Regions from separate parts of the Variovorax sp. GW821-FHT09D04 genome, predicted to be linked through region 1. Evidence: riboswitches for the same ligand, from Rfam matches in the RefSeq annotation. Region 1 holds a riboswitch; the other holds the start of a gene.
What was found. Region 1 has a riboswitch for glycine ahead of AC07O4_RS25670 (D-amino acid dehydrogenase). Riboswitches for the same ligand answer to the same signal wherever they lie in the genome.

Region 1 (11,834 bases):
GCGGCTTTTCCTCGATGCTGCTGGCCTTGCCTTGTGCGTCGAACGCGACCACGCCATACCGCTCCGGGTCATGCACGTGGTACGCGAACACAGTGGCTCCCGCGTCCTGCGCGTCGGCGCCGCTCAGCAGATGGGCAAAGTCATGCCCATAGAAGATGTTGTCCCCCAACACCAGCGCGCTCGGCGAGTTCCCCACGAACTTGTCGCCGATGATGAACGCCTGCGCCAGGCCATCGGGACTCGGCTGCACCGCGTACTGCAGGTTGATGCCCCACTGGCTGCCGTCGCCCAGCAGCTGCTGGAAGCGCGGCGTGTCCTGCGGCGTGCTGATGATCAGGATGTCGCGCATGCCGCCGAGCATCAGGGTGCTCAGCGGGTAATAGATCATGGGCTTGTCGTACACCGGCAGCAGTTGCTTGCTCATGGCGAGCGTGGCCGGGTGCAGGCGGGTGCCGGAGCCACCGGCAAGGATGATGCCTTTGCGTTGCGTCATGGGGTCTTCTAGTGTGGGAGGCCGGGAAAAATCAGTCGGTCAGAGCGTCTCGCGCAGCATGCGTGCCACGCCTTCCTGCCAGGGCGGCAGTCGCAGGCCGAAGGTGGTCTGCAGCTTGGTGGTGTCGAGCCGCGAGTTGTGCGGGCGCTTCGCGGGCGTCGGAAAGGCGCTGGTGGGCACGGCCTCCACGGCCTGCGGGCCGGCCTTGAGTTCGACGCCGGCCTGCTGCGCCATCTCGAGCACGAAGCGCGCGTAGCCGTGCCACGTGGTCTCGCCGCCGGCGATGGAGTGGTACAGCCCGGCCTTGGCCGGGTCTTGCAGCGTGGCGCGAATGGCGTGCGCGGTGATGTCGGCCAGCAACTCAGCCCCGGTGGGGGCGCCGAACTGGTCGTCGATGACCGTGAGCTTGTCGCGCTCCTTGGCCAGGCGCAGCATGGTCTTGGCGAAGTTGCCGCCGCGTGCGGCGTACACCCAGCTGGTGCGAAAGATCAGGTGCTTCGCGCAATGCTGCGCCACCAACTGCTCGCCTTCGAGCTTGGTCTGGCCGTACACGCTGAGCGGGCCGGTCGCGTCGTCTTCTTTCCAGGGGCGGGTGCCGCTGCCGTCGAAGACGTAGTCGGTGGAGTAATGCACCATCAGCGCGCCGATCTGCTGCGCGGCCTCGGCCACCACGCCGGGCGAGGTGGCGTTGAGCTTGCGCGCGAAGTCGGGCTCGCTCTCGGCCTTGTCGACGGCAGTGTGCGCGGCGGCATTGACGATGACGTCGGGGCGCACCGCCAGCACGGTTGCAGCCAGCTGCTCGGGACGGCTGAAGTCGGCGTGGAAGTCGGTGCTGTCGAAGTCCAGGGCGACCAGTTCGCCGAGCGGCGCGAGGCTGCGCTGCAACTCCCAGCCGACCTGTCCACCTTTGCCGAGCAGCAGCAACTTCATGCGGAAGCCTTTGCAGGCGCAGCGTCGTATTGCTTCTCGACCCATTCACGGTACGCGCCGCTTTGCACGTTGCGCACCCACTCGCCGTTCGCGAGGTACCACTCGACGGTCTTGCGGATGCCGGTATCGAAGGTCTCGGCGGGCTTCCAGCCGAGTTCGCGTTCGAGCTTGCGTGCATCGATGGCGTAGCGGCGGTCGTGGCCCGGGCGGTCCGTGACGTAGGTGATCTGTTCCTTGTACGGCTTGCCGTCGGCGCGGGGGCTCAGTTCGTCGAGCAGCGCGCACACGGTGTTGACGATCTCGATGTTGGGCTTCTCGTTCCAGCCACCGACGTTGTAGGTCTCGCCGAGCTTGCCGGCCTCGAGCACGCGGCGGATGGCGCTGCAGTGGTCCTTCACGTAGAGCCAGTCGCGCACCTGCATGCCGTCGCCGTACACGGGCAGGCTCTTGCCGGCCAGTGCGTTGACGATCATCAGCGGGATCAGCTTCTCGGGGAAGTGGAACGGGCCGTAGTTGTTCGAGCAGTTGGTCGTGACCACCGGCAGGCCGTAGGTGTGATGCCAGGCGCGCACGAGGTGGTCGCTGGCAGCCTTGCTGGCCGAGTACGGGCTGTTGGGCTCGTACTTGTTCTCTTCGGTGAAGGCCGGGTCGGTCTTGGAGAGCGAGCCGTAGACCTCGTCGGTCGACACGTGCAGGAAGCGGAAGGCGGCCTTCTGGTCGGCCGGCAGGGCGTTCCAGTAGCCGCGCACCGATTCGAGCAGGCGAAAGGTGCCGAGCACGTTGGTCTGCACGAAGTCTTCCGGGCCGTGGATCGAACGATCCACATGCGATTCCGCGGCAAAGTTCACGACGGCGCGGGGTTTGTGCTCGGCCAGCAGGCGATCGAGCAGCGCGCTGTCGCCGATGTCGCCCTGCACGAAGACGTGGTTCGCGTTGCCCTTGAGCGACGCCAGGGTCTCGAGGTTGCCCGCGTAGGTCAGCTTGTCGAGGTTCACGACGGGCTCGTTGCCCTGCGCGATCCAGTCGAGCACGAAATTGGCGCCAATGAAGCCTGCGCCGCCGGTAACCAGGATCATGGAGTCCCCTGCATGTAGAAAAAAGTTTGCTTTACCAAAAATCAACATTCAATTATCCCATCGGTGTGAAGTGCCGATGTACAGGGCTTGGCCGGCTTGCGGGGCCCGCCTACAATCGCCAACAATTGCAGGAGAGCGGGCCTCCACGGAGGCCCTACCGAAGGCGCAAACTCCCATAAACGCTCAGGTCGGCCCGACGAAATTCCAGGCAACGCCCAGGAACTTCGGCAAGGGGTCAGTACTGCACTCATCGATACAGCCGTCTGGAGAGCCGCCACGCCATGTGGCGCACCGAAGGAGCAAACCCGCTGCGGGTGCAGCAGGGTGAATCTCTCAGGTACCGAGGACAGGGGGAGCGGCAACTTGGACATCGGTCGTCCGGTTGCTTGCTATTGGTTCAATAGCACTCCACGCCCGCCGTTCAAGCGCTGCAAACTCAAAGGTACTTGCAATGCGTGTGATCGTTCTTGGCGCCGGCCTGCTCGGCGTGACTTCGGCCTACTACCTCCAGCAACTCGGCCACGAGGTGACCGTGATCGACCGGCAGGCCACCCCGGCCGCCGAAACCAGCTTCGCCAACGGCGGCCAGATCTCGGTCAGCCATGCCGAACCGTGGGCCAATCCAAGCGCGCCGCTGAAGGTGCTGCAATGGCTCGGCAAGGAAGATGCGCCGCTGCTGTTTCGCATCCGCGCCGACATGCGCCAGTGGCTCTGGGGCCTGCAGTTCTTGCGCGAATGCACCCCCGCGCGCACCCGCCACAACATCGAACAGATCGTTCGTCTCGGTACATACAGCCGGGAAATGTTGCAGCAATTGCGTCGAGACACCGGCCTGAACTATGACCAGCGCACGCAAGGCATCCTGCACTTCTACACGACGCAAAAGGAATTCGACGGCGCCCTCGCGCCCGCCGAGCAGATGCGTGCCCTGGGCTGCGAGCGGCTGGTCATCTCGGCCGACGAAGCCATCAGGATCGAACCCGCCCTCGCCCACATCCGCCCCCAACTCGCCGGCGCCACGTACACCGCCGAAGACGAATCGGGCGACGCCAACCGCTTCGCGCGCGAGCTCGTGAAGCTGGCCGAAGCGGCCGGCGTGAAGTTCCTCATGAGCCACACGGTGACCGCGCTGCGCGAAGCCGGCGGCAGCATCGACCACGTCGAGGCGACCGACAACGAAGGCCGCTTCCAGCGCATCCGCGGCGACGCCTTCGTGCTCGCGATGGGTTCGCTGAGCCCGCTGTATGCCGCGCCGCTGGGCATCCGCCTGCCGATCTACCCGGCCAAGGGCTACTCGGTGACGCTGCCCGTGAAGGACGCGTCGAAGGCGCACCAGGTCTCGCTCACGGACGACGAATACAAGCTGGTGTTCTCGCGCTACACCTCCGAGTCGGGCGACCGCCTGCGCATCGCCGGCACGGCCGAGCTCAACGGCTACGACCGCGACCTGAACCGCGTGCGTTGCGAAGCCATCGTGCGGCGCGTCGAGGAGCTCTTCCCCGGCGCCGGCGACACCGAGCGCGCGCAGTTCTGGACCGGCCTGCGCCCGGCCACGCCGAGCAACGTGCCGCTGATCGGCAAGACCAAGCTGCCGAACCTGTTCCTCAACACGGGCCACGGCACGCTCGGCTGGACGCACGCCTGCGGCTCGGGCAAGTCGATCGCGCGCATCGTGAGCGGGCTGGCGCCCGAGGTCGACTTCGCGTTCGCCGGCATGCCGGCGCCCGCGCCGCGCGCCGTGCAACCCGCACTGGGCTGACACGACACGCGTCCTCGGGTCATGCCTTGAACGTGACCCAGGGCTTGAGCCGCACGGCGCAGCGGATGAGCCCCGCGCTTTCCTGCGCCTCGATCACCGCGCCGATCGGTTTGTAGGCCTGCGGCGCCTCCTCGATGCGGCGCTCCTCGCGCAAGGTCACGCACTGCCAGCTGGCATCGGCGTCGCCGGGCGCAGGCCGCATCGCGCGCACTTCCTGCCGACGCATGCGCCGGCCGGCCCCATGGCTGCACGACCACAGCCAGTCTTCATGCCCCAGCCCGGTCGCGAGGTACGAGTGATCGCCCATCGACCCGGGAATCAGCGCCAGGTCGCCCGCGTGCGCCGGCGTCGCGCCCTTGCGATGGATGTTCATGCCGTGCTCGCGCAGCACCACGTTGTGCGGCACGTCGACCACCAGCGTCGACGCCGTGGCGCCCAGCAGCTCGGCGAAGTCCTTGCGCACCAGCTCGGCCAGCACGACGCGGTTGGCCCACGCATAGCGCGCGGCCACGCCCATGGCTTCGAGGTACTCCTGCGCCAGCGGCCCCGCCAGGCCGTACAGCCCGCTCTTCGGATGGCGCAGGCCTTGCGGCCACTCGGCCCGCGCGCGGTCCATCCAGCGGCCACCGACATGGAACCCGATGTCGCGCGAGCCGCTGTGGATCATCACGACGACCTCGCCGGCCTTGAGCCCCGCGCGGTAGGCCGCGTGCCGGTCCATCACCTGGTCGACCACCTGCAGCTCGACGAAGTGGTTGCCGCTGCCCGGCGTGCCCAGGCACGGGTCGCGGAACACCTCGTGGCGCGCGCCGGTGTAGGCCGGCGGTGCGTGCCGCGACTGACCGCCGAAGCTCGCCAGGCCGATGCACGCGCCGATCTCGGCCTGCAGCCGGTCGCGGTCGCAGGCCGCCCAGAGTCCGTCGCCACGCACGGCGTCCAGGAACGCGGCCGGTCCGTCGTCGAACAGCGCGCGAAACGCCGCCGTGTGCACCGGCACGTCGCGCCCGTTGTCGAGCAGGCTGCGCGTGAGCCGCGCGAGCAGCTGCGTCTTGTGCGGCGCCACCTGGTCCAGCGTGAGGCCGGTGGTCAGCAGGCGCATGCCGCAGTTGATGTCGGTGCCGACCGCGGCGGGGATCACGAAGTCGCCATCGGTGGCGACGACGCTGCCCACCGGCGCGACCGAGCCTGGATGAAAGTCCGGCGTCGCGCAGGCCTTGCACACGCCGTGCGCGCCGTCGGGCGAGCGCACGCTGGCGAAGGCCAGCAGCTGGTTCACGGCTTTTTCTTCCAGCGGCAGGCTCTGCGGCAGAAGCACGGTCGCCTGCGCGGCTTCGTTGCGCAGGTGATAGATGCCGTCGCGGTAGTCGACGGCGATGTTCGCGCGCGAAAAGGCGCGCTGGAGTCTCGAAAAATGACTGTGGGTGGGGCTGCCCATGGCTGCAATTCCATTCGGGGAAACCGTGTCGGTTTCCGGGCCCCGTCACGTCGCGTGGCGGGGCGAAAGAGATCGACCGCGTGCCTCGGGGCGCGCGGATCACTCTTTCTTGCAGCAGCAGAGATTCAAGAAAGCGGGCGGATTCTAGCGACGCGAAGCGCCCGCGAACACAGTGCGCAGGCGCGCGCGTCGTTTTTTCCCGTCAGTCAGCCAGTCAGTCAGTCCGGCGCAGTGAACACCGTCAGCACGCCGGTGTAGCCGTACAGGTGGTGGCGCGCGATCTCGCCCGCGGCGAAGAAGCCGACCAGCGGCACGTCGCCCAGCGCATGCCGCACGATCTGCAGCTCGGCGCCCGGCGCGCCGAAGTGCGGGCCGCCGCGCCCCGAGCAGCTCACGTACACCGCGCCCGCGATGCGCCGCGCCGGATGCGGTGCGGCCTCGGCCTCACCGGCCGCCACGGCGCGTGCGGTGGCCAGCGTCTGTTCTTCGGGCTCGAGCTCTTCGCGGATCTCGGCGCAGATGCGCATCAGGTCGGCGCGCGCCGCCTGCGCGTTGCGGCGGCAGAAACTCAGCCGCATGCCGGCCTCGGCGTTGTCGGCAATGGCGATGCCGCGCCGCGTCGGGTCGAGGCCGATGATGTGGCGCACCAGCACGTCGGCGCCCAGGTCGCCGGTGCGGCGGATGCCGTCGCTGCCCGCGTCGGCCAGGCCGACCAGCGTGTTGCGCACGGCGTCGATGGCTTCCTGCGGCCGGTCGAGTGACACCTGCAGGTCGGCCAGCAGCACGTCGAGCGCCGGCTCGCCGTCGAGCGACAGCAGCAGGTTGCCGTCGGCCTCGGTGATCTCGCGCTCGCGCGCGCCGCCGGTGCGCAGCGGCTGGCAGCCCTGCGTGACGCGCGACACCAGCCGCACGCCCTCGCCGAACACCACGCCCGACAAGCCGCCCGAGAACACGCCGCCCGCCGCCCCATGGCCGCGGATGTTGCCGTTGCCGCCGACCGCGAACTGCAGCGCCCCGCCGCGGCCGGACGAGAGCCCGCCGAACAAGTAGCCGGTGTCGGTGCGCCCCGCCATCTCGCCGATGAGCTCGCCCAGGTCGGGCGTGGCCGGGTCGGCGTGCACGAGCGCGGTGTGCGCCTCGAAGCCGCTCATTTCGGAACTGCCCAGCGGCGCCACGCCGGAGAACACCCGGTACTGGTCGCTGGGCAGCGCGCACAGCATCAGGCTCAGGCCGGGCTCGTCGAAGTACTCGGCGTTGTTGGCCGACACGCCGATGCCGACGGTGCCCGACCAGTCGGTGACCTCGGGCAGCTCGGCGCCCAGGTGATCGAGGATCTCCTGCGCTTCGGCCGCGTAGTGGTCGGTGATGTAGAGCAGCCCGAGCGTCGGGTTCGACGCGTAATCGGGCAGCGCCATCTGCGCGCGCAACTGGGCCAGCACGAGGCCGGCGGCCATGCGCCATTGCGGGTGGGTGGCATGGCCGGTGGGAAACAGTTTCATGGTGCGTACCGACCCGTGCGTCGTCGTCTGGAAAGGTGTCTGTAAGACGTCAGCGCCGGCCGGAGGTTCGCTTGCGCGCGGCGGCGGACGTGGTTTTCTTGCGCGCGGCGGGTGCCGGCGCGGCTTTTTTGGCGACAGCTTTCTTCGGGGCAGCCTTGGCGGCCGGCTTGCGCGCCGTCGCCTTGCCGATGACCTGCCCCACGGCGTCGGCCAGCGGCTGCGCCATGGCCGGCACCTTGAGCTGCGCCGCGTCCTGCAGCGCCGTGCTCGCGATCTGCTGGAACTGCTCGGTGAGCGAGCCCCACCATTGCATCGGGTCGACCACGCCGGCAGCGCCGTTGGACGAGGCGGGTTTGGCGCGCGACGCCTTCTTCGGTGCCGGGGTTTCCTCTTCTTCCGCTTCTTCCTCGGCCTCGTCGAACTCTTCTTCCTCTTCCTCGACAGCTTCCGGTTCGGGCCGCGGTGCGGGGGCCGGGGCGGGAGCCGGTGCAGGCGCCGGCGCCATGGCCGCGGCCTGCTTGGTGAACGCGCTGGCGATGTCTTCCATCCGCACGTTCATGCCGCGCAGGGTCGACAGCGTCATCTTCTGCACCTCGAGCGCCTGGATGGTCGCCTTGAGCGCGTGGCCGTTCTGTTCGAGCCAGTACTGGACGGTCTTGAGTTCCTGGATGCGCTTGTCGACCTCTTCGACGCTCATGGTGGGCGCGACCCAACTCGCGAGGCTGGGGATGCCGGGCACCGAGCCGGAGCCCGCGGCGGCACCGCCGGCGAGGTTCTTCAGGAAGTCGAATCCGGGGACGAACTGGCTGAAGTCGAAGGGTTTGCTGGCGTTGCTCATGCGGGAGGTCTCCTGGCTGGGTTTTCTTGTGTTGCCAGCTTACTCCAAGCCCCTTGCCAGCGAATCAGAGCTCGTCCCTGACCCGGCTGAAAACCTTCCAGAAATTCGCGTCCTGCGAGGTCGCGAAGTTGATCCGCATCATCGTGCTCGGCGGGCGGCGCGCATGGAACAGCGAACCCGGCGCCAGCAGGTAGCCCTGGTCGAGCATGCGTTGCGTGAGCGCGTCGGTGTCCACGCCCGTGTCGACCCAGCCGAACAGCCCCGCCGGCTCCGAGGCGAAGGTGCAGCCGTGCGACATGGCCAGCTTCACCGCGCGGCCGCGCGCGCCGTCCAGGCGGATGCGCACGCGCTCCGAATGGCGGCGCAGCTGGCCCTGGTCGATGCACCACGACAGCGCCCGCTCGAACAGCGTGGGCGAGGTCAGCGTGGCCAGCAGCTTGGTCTCCAGAAGCCGCTCTTTCAGCGCGGGCGAGGCGGCCAGGAAGCCGATGCGCCAGTTGGGCGCCAGGATCTTCGCGAAGCCGCTGACGTAGATGGTGCGCTGCAGCCCGTCGAGCGCACTCAGGCGCGTGGCGTGCTCGGGCGCGAGGTGGCTGTAGGTGTCGTCCTCGACGATGTGGAAGTCGTGTTCGTTGGCCAGCTTGAGCACGCGGTGCGCGCTGCCCGGCGTGAGGCTGTAGCCGGTCGGGTTGTGCAGCACGCTCACGCTGACGAAGAGCTTGGGGCTGTGCAGCTTGCAGTACTGCGCCATCACGTCGAGGTCGGGCCCGTCGGCGCGGCGTGGCACGGGCAGGATGCGCATGCCCAGCGCCTCGAGCCGCGCGAACTCCAGCGCCCAACCGGGCTCCTCGACCATCACCGGATCGCCCGCGCGCAGCAGCGTGCGGCTCACGATGTCCAGCGCATGCGTGGCGCCGATGGTGGTCACGATCTGGTCCGGCCCGGCCGGCACGTTGATGCGCACCAGCTTCTGCGACAGGCTGCGGCGCAGCGCGAGGTCGCCCGAGGGCTCGCCATATTGAAGCGATAGTTCCTGCAGCGCCGAGGTGGTGGTCACGCGGCGCACCGCGGTCGCCAGGAAGGTCGAGGCCATCCAGTCGGGCGGGAACACGCCCATGCCCGGCTGCGGCTTGTCGCTCGGGCGGTGGAACATGCTGCGGATCAGCGAGCTGGCGTCGGCCGGCACGCGCGAGGCCATCATCGGCGGGACCACGGGCACGGCATGCGCCGGGTTGCGCGAACCCTCGGGCGCCGGCGCGGCGTCGCGCACGTAGAAGCCGCGCTGGCGGCGCGCCTCGACGAGGCCCTGCGCGAGCAGCTGGTCGTAGGCGGCGACCACGGTGTACGGGCTCACGCCCTGCTGGCGCGCGCACTCGCGCACCGAGGGCAGGCGTGCGCCGGGGGCCAGCAGCCGGTTGCGGATGCGCTCGGCGAGGCGGTCGGCCAGCTGCCCGGTCAGGGACTGGGTGGAGGTTCGGGTCAGCATCGGATCGGGCTGCATCGCACAGAGAGCAAGAAAAGAGCGGCGTGTGTCGAAGGAATGACCAATACAGATTTCAGATTTGTTCGATCATCTGTACTGGAACTGTAATGGTCCAAAGTTTAGAGTCTGTGACATGAACTGGCAAGAATTCACCGCGCTGCTGGTGCTGGCCACGGCGATGAGCTTCTCGCCCGGCCCCAACACCACGCTCTCCACCGCCCTGGCGGCCAACGGCGGCCTGCCGCGTGCGATGCGTTTCGTGGTCGCGGTGCCGGTCGGCTGGACCTTGCTGCTGGCGATCTGCGCGGCCGGCCTCGGCGCACTGGTGGTGGCCATGCCGCCGCTGCGCCTGGCGATCAAGGGCCTGGGCATCGCCTACCTGCTGTGGCTGGCCTACAAGCTCAGCGGCAGCGCCCAGCTCGGCAAGGCCGACAGCGCCCGCCTCTCGGTCGGCTTCGGGCAGGGCGTGATGCTGCAGTTCGTGAACATCAAGGCCTGGCTGCTGGCGCTCACGCTGGTGGCGGGCTGGATCGCCGGCCAGCCCGACGCGCTCGCGCGCTTCGCCATCGTCGCGCCCGTGATGCTGACCTACGCCTTCACCAGCAACTTCGCCTATGCGCTGGTCGGCGCGCTGCTGCGCGAGTGGCTGGCCAAGGGACGGCGCCTGCTGTGGTTCAACCGCGCGATGGGCCTGATCCTCGTGCTCACGGCCTGGTGGATGGTGGGCGTATGAAGCTCGCCCTCAAGGACGAAACGCTGGGCATGTGGCTCGGGGTGGTCGGCGTGGCGCTGTTCGCGATCACGCTGCCGATGACGCGGCTGGCCACGGGCACGCAAGAGGCGCCGCAGCTGTCGCCGTGGTTCGTCACGCTCGGGCGCGCGGCGCTGGCGGGCGTGCTGTCGGCCATCTTTTTGCTGGTCACGCGCTCGCCGCGCCCGGCGGCGCACCAGTGGAAGCCGCTGGGCATGGCGGTGCTGGGCAACTGCATCGGCTTTCCGCTGCTGCTGGCCTTTGCGCTGCGCGTGGTCACGGCCAGCCATGCGGCGGTGGTGACGGCGCTGCTGCCACTGGTGACGGCCGCAGTCGCGGCCTGGGTGCTGCACCAGCGCGCGCGGCTGGGCTTCTGGCTCTGCGCCATCGCGGGCAGCCTGCTGGTCGTGGTGTTCTCGGTGCTGCGCGCGCAGCAGAGCGGCCACGGCTTCGGTTTCGAATGGGCCGACCTGCTGCTGGTGGGCGCGGTCGTCGCGGCCTCGGTCGGCTACATCTACGGCGCGCAGGTCACGCCGTCGCTGGGCGCCGAGCGCGTGATCTGCTGGGTCTGCGTGATGGCGCTGCCCGTGACGCTGCCCGCCACCATCGCCCTGTGGCCGCAGCAGCCCGTGGCCGCCTCGGCCTGGGTCGGCTTTACCTACGTGGGCATGTTCTCGATGTGGATCGGCTTCTTCGCCTGGTACCGTGGCCTGGCCCTGGGCGGCGCGCTGCGCGTGAGCCAGACGCAGCTGCTGCAGCCCTTCCTGTCGATCCTCGCGTCGATCCCGCTGCTGGGCGAGCCGCTCGACCTGGTGACGCTGGGCTTCGCCGCCGCCGTGGTCGCCACGGTGGTCGCGGGCAAGCGGCTCTCGCAACCGGCGAACCCCACCGTTCCACGCGGCGCCGAGCCGCAGGCCAGGAGCTGACGACCATGACGCTGTTCAGCCATGTCACCGTCGGCTGCACCGACCTGCCGCGCGCCGCCGCCTTCTACGACGCGGTGCTGACCCCGCTCGGCCTCATCCGCCGCCCCGTGACGCCCGACGGCGGCCCCGACGCCGCCTGCTGGATCGTGCCGGGCCAGACGCTGCCGCGCTTTTACGTGTACATCCCGCTGGACGGCGAACCCGCCAGCGCCGGCAACGGCAGCATGGTCGCGTTCTGCGCGCCCTCGCCGCAGGCCGTTCACGCCGCCCACGAGGCGGCCCTGCGCCACGGTGGCCGCGACGAAGGTGCGCCCGGGCCCCGCCCCCGCTACGGGCAGGGCTATTACGGCGCCTACCTGCGTGACCCGGACGGCAACAAAATCCATGTCGTGCACCGTGGCGACATCCCGCCATCCTGACGACACACTCAGACTCACCTCTCATTCGCCAGAAAGAAGAAAGCCTCCCATGAACTGGAAACTCGCCGCCCGCGCCGCCAAGATGAATCCTTCGGTGCTGCGTGAAATCCTCAAGGTCACCGAGCGACCCGGCATCATCAGCCTGGCCGGCGGCCTGCCCTCGCCCAAGACCTTCCCGATCCAGGAGTTCGCCGACGCCTGCGCCGAAGTGCTGCACAACGACGG
Region 2 (11,834 bases), on a different contig from region 1:
GACCAGACGCCTTCTTCCACGCGGCGGATCTCGCCGCGGATGGCGATCATCGCGTCGACGAAGCGGTCGAGCTCGGCCAGCGGTTCGCTTTCGGTGGGCTCCACCATCAGCGTGCCGGGCACGGGGAAGCTCAGCGTGGGCGCGTGGAAGCCGTAGTCGATGAGGCGCTTGGCCACGTCCTCGGCGGTGACGCCGCTGGTGTCCTTGAGCGGGCGCAGGTCGAGGATGCACTCGTGCGCGACGTGGCCGTTGGGGCTCGCGTACAGCGTGGGGTAGTGGTCCTTCAGGCGGGCGCTGATGTAGTTGGCGCTCAGGATGGCCGTTTCGGTCGCGGCCTGCAGGCCCTTGGCGCCCATCATGCGGCAGTACATCCAGCTGATCGGCAGCACGGCCGCATTGCCCAGCGGCGCGGCCGACACGGCGCCCACGCCGTTCGACGGCACGCCGGCCGTGGCATGGCCCGGCAGGTAGGGCACGAGGTCCTCGACCACGCAGACCGGGCCGACGCCCGGGCCGCCGCCGCCGTGCGGGATGCAGAAGGTCTTGTGCAGGTTCAGGTGGCTCACGTCGCCGCCGAACTCGCCCGGCGCGGCCACGCCGACCAGCGCGTTCATGTTGGCGCCATCGACGTACACGCGGCCGCCATGTTCATGCACGAGCTCGCACAGTTCCTTCACGCGGGTCTCGAACACACCGTGCGTGCTGGGGTAGGTGATCATCACGGCGGCCAGGTGGGCGCTGTGCTTTTCGCAGGCGCGCTTCAGGTCGTCCATGTCGACGTTGCCTTGCGCGTCGCAGGCCGTCACCACCACCTGCAGGCCCACCATCTGGGCGCTGGCCGGGTTGGTGCCGTGGGCCGACGAAGGAATCAGGCAGATGTTGCGGTGGCCCTGGCCCTTGGCTTCATGGAAGGACTTGATGGCCAGCAGGCCCGCGTACTCGCCTTGCGAGCCCGCGTTGGGCTGCAGGCTGATGCCCGCGTAGCCGGTGGCCTCGCACAGCCAGGCGCGCAGCTGCGCGTCGAGCTGGGCGTAGCCCTGCAGCTGATCGGCGGGCGCGAAGGGGTGGATGTTGGCGAACTCGGGCCAGGTGATGGGGATCATCTCGCTGGTCGCGTTGAGCTTCATGGTGCAGCTGCCCAGTGGGATCATGCTGCGGTCGAGCGCGAGGTCCTTGTCCGACAGGCTGCGGATGTAGCGCAGCATCGCCGTTTCGCTCTTGTGGGTGTTGAACACCGGGTGCGCGAGGAAGGCGCTGGTGCGGCGCAGGTCCTCGGGAATCAGCGGCGTGGTGCTGGCGGCCAGCTCGTCGAATCGCGGCATCGCGGTGCCGGCGGGCACGAACAGGGCCCACAGGGTTTCGATGTCGGCGCGCGTGGTGGTTTCGTCCAGCGAGATGCCCAGGTGCTGCTGCAGGCGCTGGCGCAGGTTGACGCCGCCGGCCTGCGCGCGCTCGATGATCGCGGCCGTGTCGTCGCCGGTGCGGATCGTGAGCGAATCGAAGGCGGTGGTGTTCACCGGCTCGCGGCCCATCTGCGACAGGCCCTTGGCGAGGATGGCGGTGAGCACGGCCACGCGCTGCGCGATGCGCGTGAGGCCGTCGGGGCCGTGGTACACGGCGTACATGCTGGCGACCACGGCCGGCAGCACCTGCGCGGTGCAGATGTTCGAGGTGGCCTTCTCGCGGCGGATGTGCTGCTCGCGCGTCTGCAGCGCGAGGCGGTAGGCCGGCTGGCCATGCGTGTCGACGCTCACGCCGACGAGGCGGCCGGGCAGCGAGCGCTTGAACGAATCGCGGCAGGCCAGGTAGGCGGCGTGCGGGCCGCCGTTGCACAGCGGCATGCCGAAGCGCTGCGTGGTGCCGCAGACGATGTCGGCATCGAACTCGCCGGGAGCGACCAGCAGCGTCAGCGCCAGCAGGTCGGCCGCGACGATGAAGGCGGCGTCGCACTGGTGCGCGTGGCCGGCGAGCGGGCGCAGGTCGTGCACGTGGCCGGTGGTGGCCGGGTACTGCGCGAGCACGCCGAAGAACTCGCCGCTCACCATCAGGTGCGGCAGCGTTTCCGACACGGTGCTCACCTTGACCTCGATGCCCAGCGGCGCGGCGCGCGTCTTGATGACTTCGATGGTCTGCGGATGGCAGTCGCCCGACACGAGGAACACGTTGCTCTTGCTCTTCACGCTGCGCTTGGCGAGCGTCATGGCCTCGGCGGCGGCCGTGGCTTCGTCGAGCATCGAGGCGTTGGCGATGGCCATGCCCGTGAGGTCGCACACCATCGTCTGGAAGTTGAGCAGGGCTTCCATGCGGCCCTGCGAAATCTCGGCCTGGTAGGGCGTGTAGGCGGTGTACCAGGCGGGGTTCTCCAGGATGTTGCGCAGGATCACGCCCGGCGTGTGCGTGCCGTAGTAGCCCTGGCCGATGAAGCTCTTGAACACCTTGTTCTTCGACGCCAGCGCCTTCAGCTCGGCCAGCGCGTCGGCCTCCGTGACCGGCGCGGGCAGGCGCATCGGCCGGGCACGGCGGATGGCCGCCGGCACGATGCCGTCGATGAGCTCCGCGCGCGTTTCGGAGCCGATCACCGGCAGCATGCGCGCCTCGTCCGCCGCATCGATGCCGATGTGGCGGGCGAGGAATTCTTCGGCGTTCTCTAGTTCTTGCAAAGAGGGAAGGGCGGGAATCGGCATGGCGGTGAAGGCTCGGGGGAGAAGGAACGAAGGTGCGAAGAAGCTGCTGTTCAGCGGATCAGGATTCGGCGGCGAACTTGTCGTAGCTGGCGGCGTCGAGCAGGGCGTCGAGCTGCGCGGGCTCGCTCAGCTTGACCTTGAAGAACCAGCCGGCGGCCAGCGGGTCGCTGTTGGCCAGCGACGGGTCGGCGCGCAGCGCTTCGTTCACTTCGGTGATCTCGCCCGACACGGGCATGAACACATCGGCGGCGGCCTTCACCGACTCGACCACACCGGCGACCTCGCCTTGCGCGAAGGTCTTGCCCACTTCAGGCAGGTCGACGAACACCACGTCGCCCAGCGCGTCCTGCGCATGCACGGTGATGCCGACGGTGGCGGCGCCGCCTTCGGCCGCCACCCATTCGTGGTCCTTGGTGTATTTGATGCTCATGAAAAAACTCCTCGTGGAAAAAATGGAATCGGGGTGCAGAGCCTAGCCGGGTCTGCGGTGTTCAGTGTCGGTCAGCCGCGGTAGTAGCGCGTCGGCACGAAAGGCATCGTTGACACCTCCATCGGCACCGGCTTGCCGCGCACGATGGCCTGCACGCGCGTGCCGGGCTCGGCGAAGGCGGCGGCCACGTAGCCCATGGCCACGCAGCGGTCGGCCGTGGGGCCGAGCAGGCCGCTGGTGACGGCGCCGATGTCGTGCCCTTCGAGCGACTGCAGCAGCGTGCCGTCGCGCACCGGAATGCGTTCCAGTGCCACGAGGCCGACGCGCTTGCGCGTGAGTGTCTTGTGGTCGGTATGGCCGGCCGCGCCCGAGGCGACGGCGGCCAGCTGGGCCAGCACCTTGGCCGCGCCCGGAAAACCGCCTTCGCGCGCACCGCCGGCGCGGCGCACCTTCTGGATCGCCCAGTTGAGCGAGGCTTCGACCGGGGTCGTGGTGGTGTCGATGTCGTTGCCGTACAGGCACAGGCCGGCTTCGAGCCGCAGCGAGTTGCGCGCGCCCAGGCCGACGGGCTTCACTTCGGGCTGCGCGAGCAGCAGGCGGGCGAGGGCGTCGGCGTCTTTTGCGGCCACCGAGATTTCGAAGCCGTCTTCACCGGTGTAGCCGCTGCGGGTGACAAAGGCGGCGATGCCGCCGATCTGCACCGCGCCGCCGGTCATGAACACGAAGCGCTCGATGCCGGGCGACAGGCGCGCCAGCGTGGCGGCGGCCTGCGGACCCTGCAGCGCCAGCAGCGCGTGGTCGGGCAGGGGCTGCACCTGGCAGCGCGCGCCGATCCTGGCCTGGATGTGGGCGATGTCGGCCACCTTGCAGGCGCCGTTCACGATCACGAAGAGCGAACCGCTGCCTTCGTTGAAGAACATCAGGTCGTCGAGGATGCCGCCCTCGTCGTTCAGCAGCAGGCCGTAGCGCTGCTTGCCGGCGGGCAGATCGACCACGTCGACGGGCATCAGGGTTTCGAACGCGGCGGCGGCGTCGGGGCCGACCAGGCGCAGCTGGCCCATGTGCGAGATGTCGAACAGGCCGGCCGCATTGCGCGTGTGCTTGTGCTCGGCCATGAGGCCGGCGGGGTACTGCACGGGCATCGAATAGCCGGCGAAGGGCACCATGCGGGCGCCCAACTCGACGTGGAGGTCGTACAGCGGGGTCTTGAGAAGTTGGGCGTTGGAAGCGGAGGAAGCAGCCACGGGGTACTCCAAAGGGGCAGTCGAAATCCATGGCTGCAACGCCACGGGCCACCCCTGCTGTCCGCTTTACCTGAGAGATTCGCCCCACGATCGGGGTTTGCTCCTTCGGTGGGCCGCATGCAATGCCACGGCCTCTCTCCAGCAAGGAAACGCCGGTGGTTGCCGGCGTCTTGTCAGTCCTTTTGCCTGAGCGTTCGGGGAACCCCTGCGCCTTCGGCGGCCCCGTCGCGCGGGGCTCTCTCCTGACCCGGCGAGTGTAGTGGATCGCGGGGCCGGGGCTGGCGGCTCAGTGCACGGTTTCGGCCGGCGGCAGCAGCTTGTCGATGCGCTCGCGCAGCGAGTCGGCGCGCTCGGGGCCGGCGGCCTTCTCGATCTCGGAGAGCATCAGCGCGGCGATGGTCAGCATGGCCTCGCGGTCGCGGGCCTCGCGCAGGGCGTCGCGCATCTGGTTGGCGAAGCGCGGGTCGCGGCGCACGAACATGCGCTCGCAGATGTCGAACAGGAACATGCGCGTGGTGGCCAGCGAGCGCTTGCCGTCGAAGCTGTCGGCCGAGGTGGCGACCTGGATCGGCTCGGCGGCGGGGACGGGCGTGGGGGCCGGTGCAGGCGGCGGCGCGACCGGGCGCGCGACCTGCAGGTAGCCGCGCTGCATCAGCCCCTGGATCGCCTGCTCGGCCTCGACGCGGCTGGGGAACAGCGGGCTGAAGTCGGTCAGCGAGCGCCGGCCGTCGGCCATGAGCAGCAGGGCGCGCTCACGCTGGCTGAGCGTGCGCTGCCCGGCCTGGAGTTCGTCGCGTGCCTTCTCGGTCTTGGTGGGGAACATGGCGGCCACAGCTTTCGGAGGTCGAAGGCTGCAGCATCGTTGCAAGTGGTGACATCTTCGTGAACCATTTGCCTTACAGGGACAAGGCGGCGCGCGTCAGTTGCCCGCGCTTTCCTTGCGGATCAGCCAGCGCGGGCCCACGCGCTGCAGCTCGAGCGTCTTGCGGTCGGTCTCGGTGAGCGCGTCGGCGCTGTAGACCTGCCGGAACTGCGCGCTGGCCGAGGTGCCCTGGACGCTGATCACCAGCCCCTCGATGCCCACGCTGATGCGCGACTTGCCCGTGATGCGGGCGCGCCGGTCGGCCTCCCAGCGCTCGCGGGTCTGGCCGCGCGCGGGGGTGAAGTCGCTCGCGTAGGCGGCGAGGTAGCGCTCGACGTCGCGCGCGGACCAGGCGGCGGCCCAGGCGCGCACGGCGCTTTCCACTTCGGCGAGGTGGGTGACGGGATTGGTGGGATTGGCGGGGGCAGCTGCTGGTGCAACGGCTGCAACGGGCGCGGCGGCCGGCGTGGCCGCGATACCGGCGGTGGCCAGCAAGCCGGCAGCGACAAGGCTGCTGCCCTGGGCGACGATTCGGTGCATGGCGTCCTTCTCTTTCCTTCTTCTTGTCTGTCAGGCTCGACGTCGAAGCTTGCGTCGATTCTGGCAGTGAAAGAGGAGGCGTGCGGCGTTGAATCGCCCACGGATTTCGGTGGTCCGTGGTTCAGGGCGCGTGCACAGGCCACCGGGTACTTCCCTCCGCGAATGTCCCCCGCCTTCGGCTCCTCCTTGATTTCGCTGCGGGAAGCACCCAGTGCCCTGTGCACGGTGGGCGCTGCCGTAGCGCGGGAACGGAACTCAACTCAGGCCGCGGCAGCCTCGCCCGCCATCACCTGCACTGTGCGGTTGCGCAGCCGCAAGGCGAGCACGGTCGCGACGCACAGCACGCACAACACCACCGTCAGCGTCACGCCGAGTCCGTGCGCATCCGACAGCAGGCCGAACAGCGGCGACACCAGCCCGCCGACCGAGAGCGCGAGTCCGAGCGTGATGCCGCTGGCGGTGGCCGGGTTGCGCGGCAGGTAGTCCTGCGCGAGCGTCACCTGCGCGGCGAAGGGGAGGAACATGCTCATGCCGAGCCACGCGGTGCAGGCCAGCGCCGCGCCGGGCGTGGAGGAGAGCACGAGGCCCGCCATGGCCGGCAGCGCGAGCAGGTAGCCGCAGCGGATCGTGCCCATGCGCCCGATGCGGTCGCCGAGCCAGCCGCCGGCCAGCGTGCCCACGGCCCCTGCGGCGGTGAAGGCGGTGAGCGCCGCGGCGCCCTGGAAGGTGCTGCCGTGCAGGTCGCGCGTGATGCGCAGCGAGAGCATCGACAGCACCGTGACGTAGGGGATCGACCAGCCCACGATGGTCGCCACCAGCAGGCTGAAGGCGCGCCAGTCGTTGTGCGGCTTCAGCACCTGGGCGCGGGCCTGCGCGGCCCGCGCCGCCGTGGCCGCGTGCTGGGCGGCCGCGCCGCGCCGCGCGTTCGCCACGACCCACACCACGCCCATCGCCACCGCGGGAATGCCCAGCAGGTAGCTGCGCGACAGGCTGCCGCCGCCGACCACCGTGGCCGCCAGCACGGGTGCGAACGAGGCGCCGATGGTGCCGCCCACCGAGAACACGCTCATCGCCTTCTGCGAGGCACCGCCGGCCGCGCGCGCGGCCACGGTGGCGGGCGGGTGGTAGGCCGCGATGCCCAGCCCGCACAGCGCGACCGCGATCCAGGTCAGCAGGTAGCTCTGGCTCAGGCCCGCCAGCACCACGCCCAGCGCCGCCACCAGGAAGCCCACGGGCACCAGCCAGGCGCGCGGGTGGCGGTCGGCATACAGGCCGAACAGCGGCTGCACCACGCTCGACAGCCCGGTGGCCGCCAGCATCAGGCCGCTCACGGCCGTGTAGCTGTAGCCGCGCTCCAGCACCATGAAGGGCAGCAGCGCGGGCACGAGGCCCTGGTAGAGGTCGTTGACGGCATGGGTGCCGGTGAGCAGCCCGAGTCGGCGCGTGTTCATGCGATGGCTTCTTTCCTGGATGTCCGGTTGGAGAAAAAGAGGGAGAAAAGCCATCGTAGGAAGACAGGAGAAGATGTTCTCGCTACGAATGTGCAAACATCGTCGTGAAATGGACAAACTGAATCTGCGCCCCGACGAGGGCGAATCGACCCCGCGCGCCGTGGCCGTGCTGGCCACCGATCCGGCGGGCGACGCTTTCATTCCGCCGCATGCACACCGGCGCGGGCAGCTCATCCACGCGATCTCGGGCGTGATGATGGTCGGCGCCGCGGCCGGCAGCTGGGTGGTGCCGCCGGGGCGCGGCGTCTGGGTGCCGCCGGGCATGACGCACCAGATCCGCATGGCGGGCGAGGTGAAGATGCGCACCGTCTTCGTCGAGCCCGGCACGCGCGCCGACCTGGGCGGCGACTGCCGCGTGATCCACGTGGGGGCGCTGTTGCGCGAGCTGATCGTGGCGGCCGTGTCGCTGCCGCTGGACTACCCGCCGGGCGGGCGCGACGAGCGCGTGATGGAGCTGATCCTCGACGAGATCGAGGCCGCGCCCGCCCTGTCGCTGCATGTGCCGATGCCGCGCCACGTGCGCCTGGCCGCGCTGTGCGAGGCGCTGATCCGCGACCCCGCGCAGCCCGCCACGCTCGACGGCTGGGCCGCGCGGCTGCACATGAACGCGCGCACGCTGGCCCGGTTGTTCGAACGCGAAACTGGCATGACCTTCGGCGCGTGGTGCCGGCAGGCGCGGCTGCTGCTGAGCCTGCCGCGGCTGGCCGCGGGCGCGTCGATCCTGGAGGTGGCGCTGGCGCACGGCTACGAGAGCCCGAGCGCCTTCACCGCGATGTTCCGCCGCACGCTCGGCGTGCCGCCGAGCCAGTACCTTCACCCGCCGGCCTGAGGCGGGTGAAGGCGTGGGCGGGGGCGGCCTGCGCCGCTACTTGAACCCGAGCGCGCGCGGCAGCCAGGTGCTGAGCATCGGCACGAAGGTCAGCAGCATCAGCACCGCGCCGTGCGCCCACAGGAAGGGCACCAGTTCCTTCACCAGCGCCGACATCGGCACCTTCGACACGTTGCAGGTGACGAACAGCAGCCCGCCCACCGGCGGCGTGATCATGCCCAGCGTGAGGTTGAAGATCACGATCATCGCGAAGTGCACCGGGTCGACGCCCAGCTTGATCGCCACCGGCGCGAGGATCGGCGCCAGCACCATCACGCCCGGCAGCGGCTCGATGAAGATGCCGAACAAGAGCAGGAACACGTTGACGATGATCAGGAACATCCACGGCGAGAGGTTCATGCTGATGAGCCATTCGGCCATCTGCTGCGGAATGCCCTCGATGGTCAGCACCCACGCGAACGAGGCCGACAGCCCGATGATGATCAGCACCGACGCCGACAGCAGCGCCGAGCGCGACAGGATGTCGGGCAGCATCTTCCACTCGAGCGTGCGGTAGATGAACTTGCCGCACACCAGCGCGTAGAACACCGCCACCACCGACGCTTCGGTGGGCGTGAACCAGCCGGCGCGCATGCCGCCCAGGATCACCACCGGCAGCAGAATCGCGGGAATCGCCTTCCACGTCGTGATGAGGATTTCGCGCAGCGGCGGCGTCTGGCCGTCGCCCTTGTAGTTGCGCTTCTTCGAGACGTAGAAGTTCACCACGCACATCGCCACCGCGATCAGGATGCCCGGCACGATGCCGGCCACGAACAGCTGGCCGACCGACACGGTTTCGTCCTGCAGCGCGTAGATGATCATGATGATCGAGGGCGGAATGATCGGCCCCACGATGGCCGTGGAGGCCGTCAGCGCCGCTGCGTACGAGCGGTCGTAGCCGGCCTTGTCCATCATCTTGATGAGCATCGAGCCGGGGCCGGCCGCATCGGCCAGCGCCGAGCCCGAGATGCCCGAGAAGAAGGTCAGCGACACCACGTTGGTGTAGCCCAGCCCGCCGCGGCGGTGGCCGACGAACTGGCCCGCGAAGCGCAGCAGCACCTCGGTGAGCGAGCCGCCGCTCATGAGCTCGGCGGCCAGGATGAAGAAGGGCACGGCCATCAGCGGAAAGCTGTCGATGCCGGTGAAGGTTTCCTTCAGCAGCACCATCAGCGGGTAGCTTTCCGCGAGGATCAGGGTGGCGGCCGTGGCCAGGCCGAGCGCGAAGGCCACGGGCACGCCGATGGCCAGGAACACGCAGGCGGAGACGATCAGAACAATGCTGGCATCCATGATCGTGTCCTTACAGCGAGGCCGACGCGTTGGCGTCGAAATGCGCGTCCGACGCGAACTCGCGGTTCAGCACGTAGCCGCGCACCACCAGCAGCCAGTGCACGATCAGCAGCACGCCGCCGATCAGCATCGCACTGTAGATGTAGGCGAACGGAATCTGCGTCACGGCGGTGAGCTGGAACATCGTGCGTTCCATGTAGAGCCAGCCGTACCAGACCATGAAGCCGAAGAAGGCGAACAGCAGCCCGGCCACCACGATGCGCACCGCCACGGCCGCGGGCCGGGGCAGGGCGTCCTGCAGGTTCTCGACGGCGATGTGGCCGCCGTAGCGCAGCACCGGTCCGGCGCCCAGGAAGGTGAGCCAGATCATCATGTGGCGCGACACCTCTTCGGCCCATTCGATCGACTGGTTCGTGGTGTAGCGCAGCACGACGTTGGTGAAGATGATGACGGACATGGCCGCCAGCAGGAGGATCAGCGCCCACCGGTTGGCGGCGAGAAAGTAGCGCTCGAAGGCTTGCACGTTGTGGTTCTCTGTGGTGTCGGAAATGCGAAGCGCCCGGCACACTGAGGCGGGCCGGGCGCGGTCGGGGCGGAGCGGTCTTACTTGACGTCCGTGATCTTCTTGATGTTGTCGGCGCCGAATTCCTTGGCGTAGCCCACATAGGCCGGCTTCAGGGCTTCGCGGAAGGCCGCGCCGTCGACGGTGCGCGTGACCTTCATGCCGTCTTTCTCAAGCTGGGCGATGCCGTTGTTCTCGTCGTCGTTGACCTTCTTGCGCTGCGCGATCGAGGCCTTCTTCGCCGCTTCGGTGAACACCTTCTTGTCGGCGTCCGAGAGCTTGTTCCACACCTTGGGCGACAGCAGCAGCAGCGCCGGCGAGTAGACGTGGCCGGTGAGCGACAGGTGCTTTTGCACCTGCGAGAACTTCGAGGACAGGATCACCGGAATCGGGTTTTCCTGGCCGTCGACCGTGCCTTGCTGCAGCGCGCCGAAGAGTTCCGGGAAGGCCATCGGCGTGGGCAGGATGCCGAAGGTGCGGTAGCCGTCCATGTGCACTTTGTTTTCCATGGTGCGCATCTTCAGGCCGGCCGCGTCGGTGGGCTTGACGATGTCGCGCTTGCTGTTCGTCATGTGACGGAAGCCGTTTTCCGTCCAGGCCAGCGCGATGATGCCCTTGCTCGGGAACTTGGTCAGGATGTCCTGGCCGATGGGGCCGTCCATGACCTTGCGGGCGTGGTCGTAGTCGCGGAACAGGAAGGGGATGTCGACGATCTTGACCTCGGGCACGAAGTTGCCCACGGGGCCGGTCGAGGTGTTCAGCAGGTCTTGCGTGCCGAGCTGGATCGCTTCGATCTGCTCGCGCTCGCCGCCCAGCGCCGAGTTGGCGAAGTGCTGGCACTTGAAGCGGTTCTGGGTGTTCTTCTCGACCTCTTCGCAGAACACGGTGGAGCCCACGCCGTAATGCGATTCCTTGGACGTCGCATAGCCGATCTTGAGAACGGTGGGTTGCTGCGCGAAGGCGGCGGTGCCCAGGGCGAGCGAAAGGCAGGCGGCGGCGATGTGGCCGAATTTCATGGTGTCTCCGGGGAGTTGGGGGTCGAAAGCGCGTCAGGCGCAGGTCAGGAAATGACTATGCACCAATAACCAGTTTGACCGCGTCGGGACTTTCACGGACGTAGGCGCGGATCACCGCGTCGAAGCTCTCGTCGGCCGTGAGCCCGAGGGCCCGCGCACGCGGCGTGTCGAAGCGCCCGGGCCAGGTCTTCACGATGCGGCGGATGGCGGCGTCGGGCGTGCGGTCGAGCAGGTCGGTGGCGGCGCGGCCGGCCACGCGTTCGAGCGCGGCGGCCATTTCGCCCACGGTGGTGGCCAGCGAGGGCAGGTTGAGCGCGGTGCGCGGGCCCCAGTCGGCGTCGCTGGCTTCGGCGGCGCGCACGATGCCTTCGATGGTCCGGGCCGGCGAGGCGATGGCCACGGGCGTCTCGTCGGGCACCGGGCAGGCCGCGCGCAGGCCGGCGAGCGGCTCGCGGATCATGCCGCTGAAGAAACCCGAGGCCGCGCCGTTCGGTTGACCGGGGCGCACGCTCACCGTCATGAGGCGCACGCTGCGCCCCTGCACGAAGCCCTTGCGCGTGTAGTCGGCCACCAGCTGCTCGCCGATGAATTTCTGGATGCCGTAGCTGGTCTGCGGCGTGGGCAGCGTGTGGTCGTCGATGAGCGCGGGCAGCGGCTGTTCGGGCGAATCGCCGAACACAGCGAGCGAGCTGGAGAACACCAGCACTGGGCGCGTGCCGAGCGCGCGCAGCTTCTCGAGCAGGCCGTGCGTGGCGGCGAAGTTGCTGCGCATGCCCAGGTCGAAGTCGGCTTCGCATTCGCCGCTGACGGCCGCTGCGAGGTGGAAC

Region 2: it holds a riboswitch for glycine, as region 1 does, so the genes downstream of both, gcvT (glycine cleavage system aminomethyltransferase GcvT) here and AC07O4_RS25670 (D-amino acid dehydrogenase) in region 1, are expected to answer to the same signal.

The regions. Positions count from the first base shown of each region.
Region 1 is NZ_JBWKPA010000010.1:121,046-132,879, reverse strand. Features, by position in the region: gene rfbA (glucose-1-phosphate thymidylyltransferase RfbA) at 1-493, opposite strand, end outside; gene rfbD (dTDP-4-dehydrorhamnose reductase) at 533-1,423, opposite strand; gene rfbB (dTDP-glucose 4,6-dehydratase) at 1,420-2,499, opposite strand; glycine riboswitch at 2,618-2,708, shown strand; glycine riboswitch at 2,753-2,859, shown strand; gene AC07O4_RS25670 (D-amino acid dehydrogenase) at 2,951-4,258, shown strand; gene AC07O4_RS25665 (RtcB family protein) at 4,278-5,693, opposite strand; gene AC07O4_RS25660 (FIST signal transduction protein) at 5,912-7,192, opposite strand; gene AC07O4_RS25655 (PhaM family polyhydroxyalkanoate granule multifunctional regulatory protein) at 7,242-8,030, opposite strand; gene AC07O4_RS25650 (aminotransferase-like domain-containing protein) at 8,095-9,516, opposite strand; gene AC07O4_RS25645 (LysE family translocator) at 9,647-10,246, shown strand; gene AC07O4_RS25640 (DMT family transporter) at 10,243-11,190, shown strand; gene AC07O4_RS25635 (VOC family protein) at 11,202-11,609, shown strand; gene AC07O4_RS25630 (aminotransferase-like domain-containing protein) at 11,659-11,834, shown strand, end outside.
Region 2 is NZ_JBWKPA010000003.1:226,714-238,547, forward strand. Features, by position in the region: gene gcvP (aminomethyl-transferring glycine dehydrogenase) at 1-2,684, opposite strand, end outside; gene gcvH (glycine cleavage system protein GcvH) at 2,743-3,114, opposite strand; gene gcvT (glycine cleavage system aminomethyltransferase GcvT) at 3,186-4,358, opposite strand; glycine riboswitch at 4,406-4,510, opposite strand; glycine riboswitch at 4,523-4,613, opposite strand; gene AC07O4_RS11435 (hypothetical protein) at 4,645-5,181, opposite strand; gene AC07O4_RS11440 (L,D-transpeptidase Cds6 family protein) at 5,278-5,760, opposite strand; gene AC07O4_RS11445 (MFS transporter) at 6,021-7,211, opposite strand; gene AC07O4_RS11450 (AraC family transcriptional regulator) at 7,321-8,100, shown strand; gene AC07O4_RS11455 (TRAP transporter large permease) at 8,137-9,429, opposite strand; gene AC07O4_RS11460 (TRAP transporter small permease) at 9,440-9,952, opposite strand; gene AC07O4_RS11465 (TRAP transporter substrate-binding protein) at 10,033-11,007, opposite strand; gene denD (D-erythronate dehydrogenase) at 11,063-11,834, opposite strand, start outside.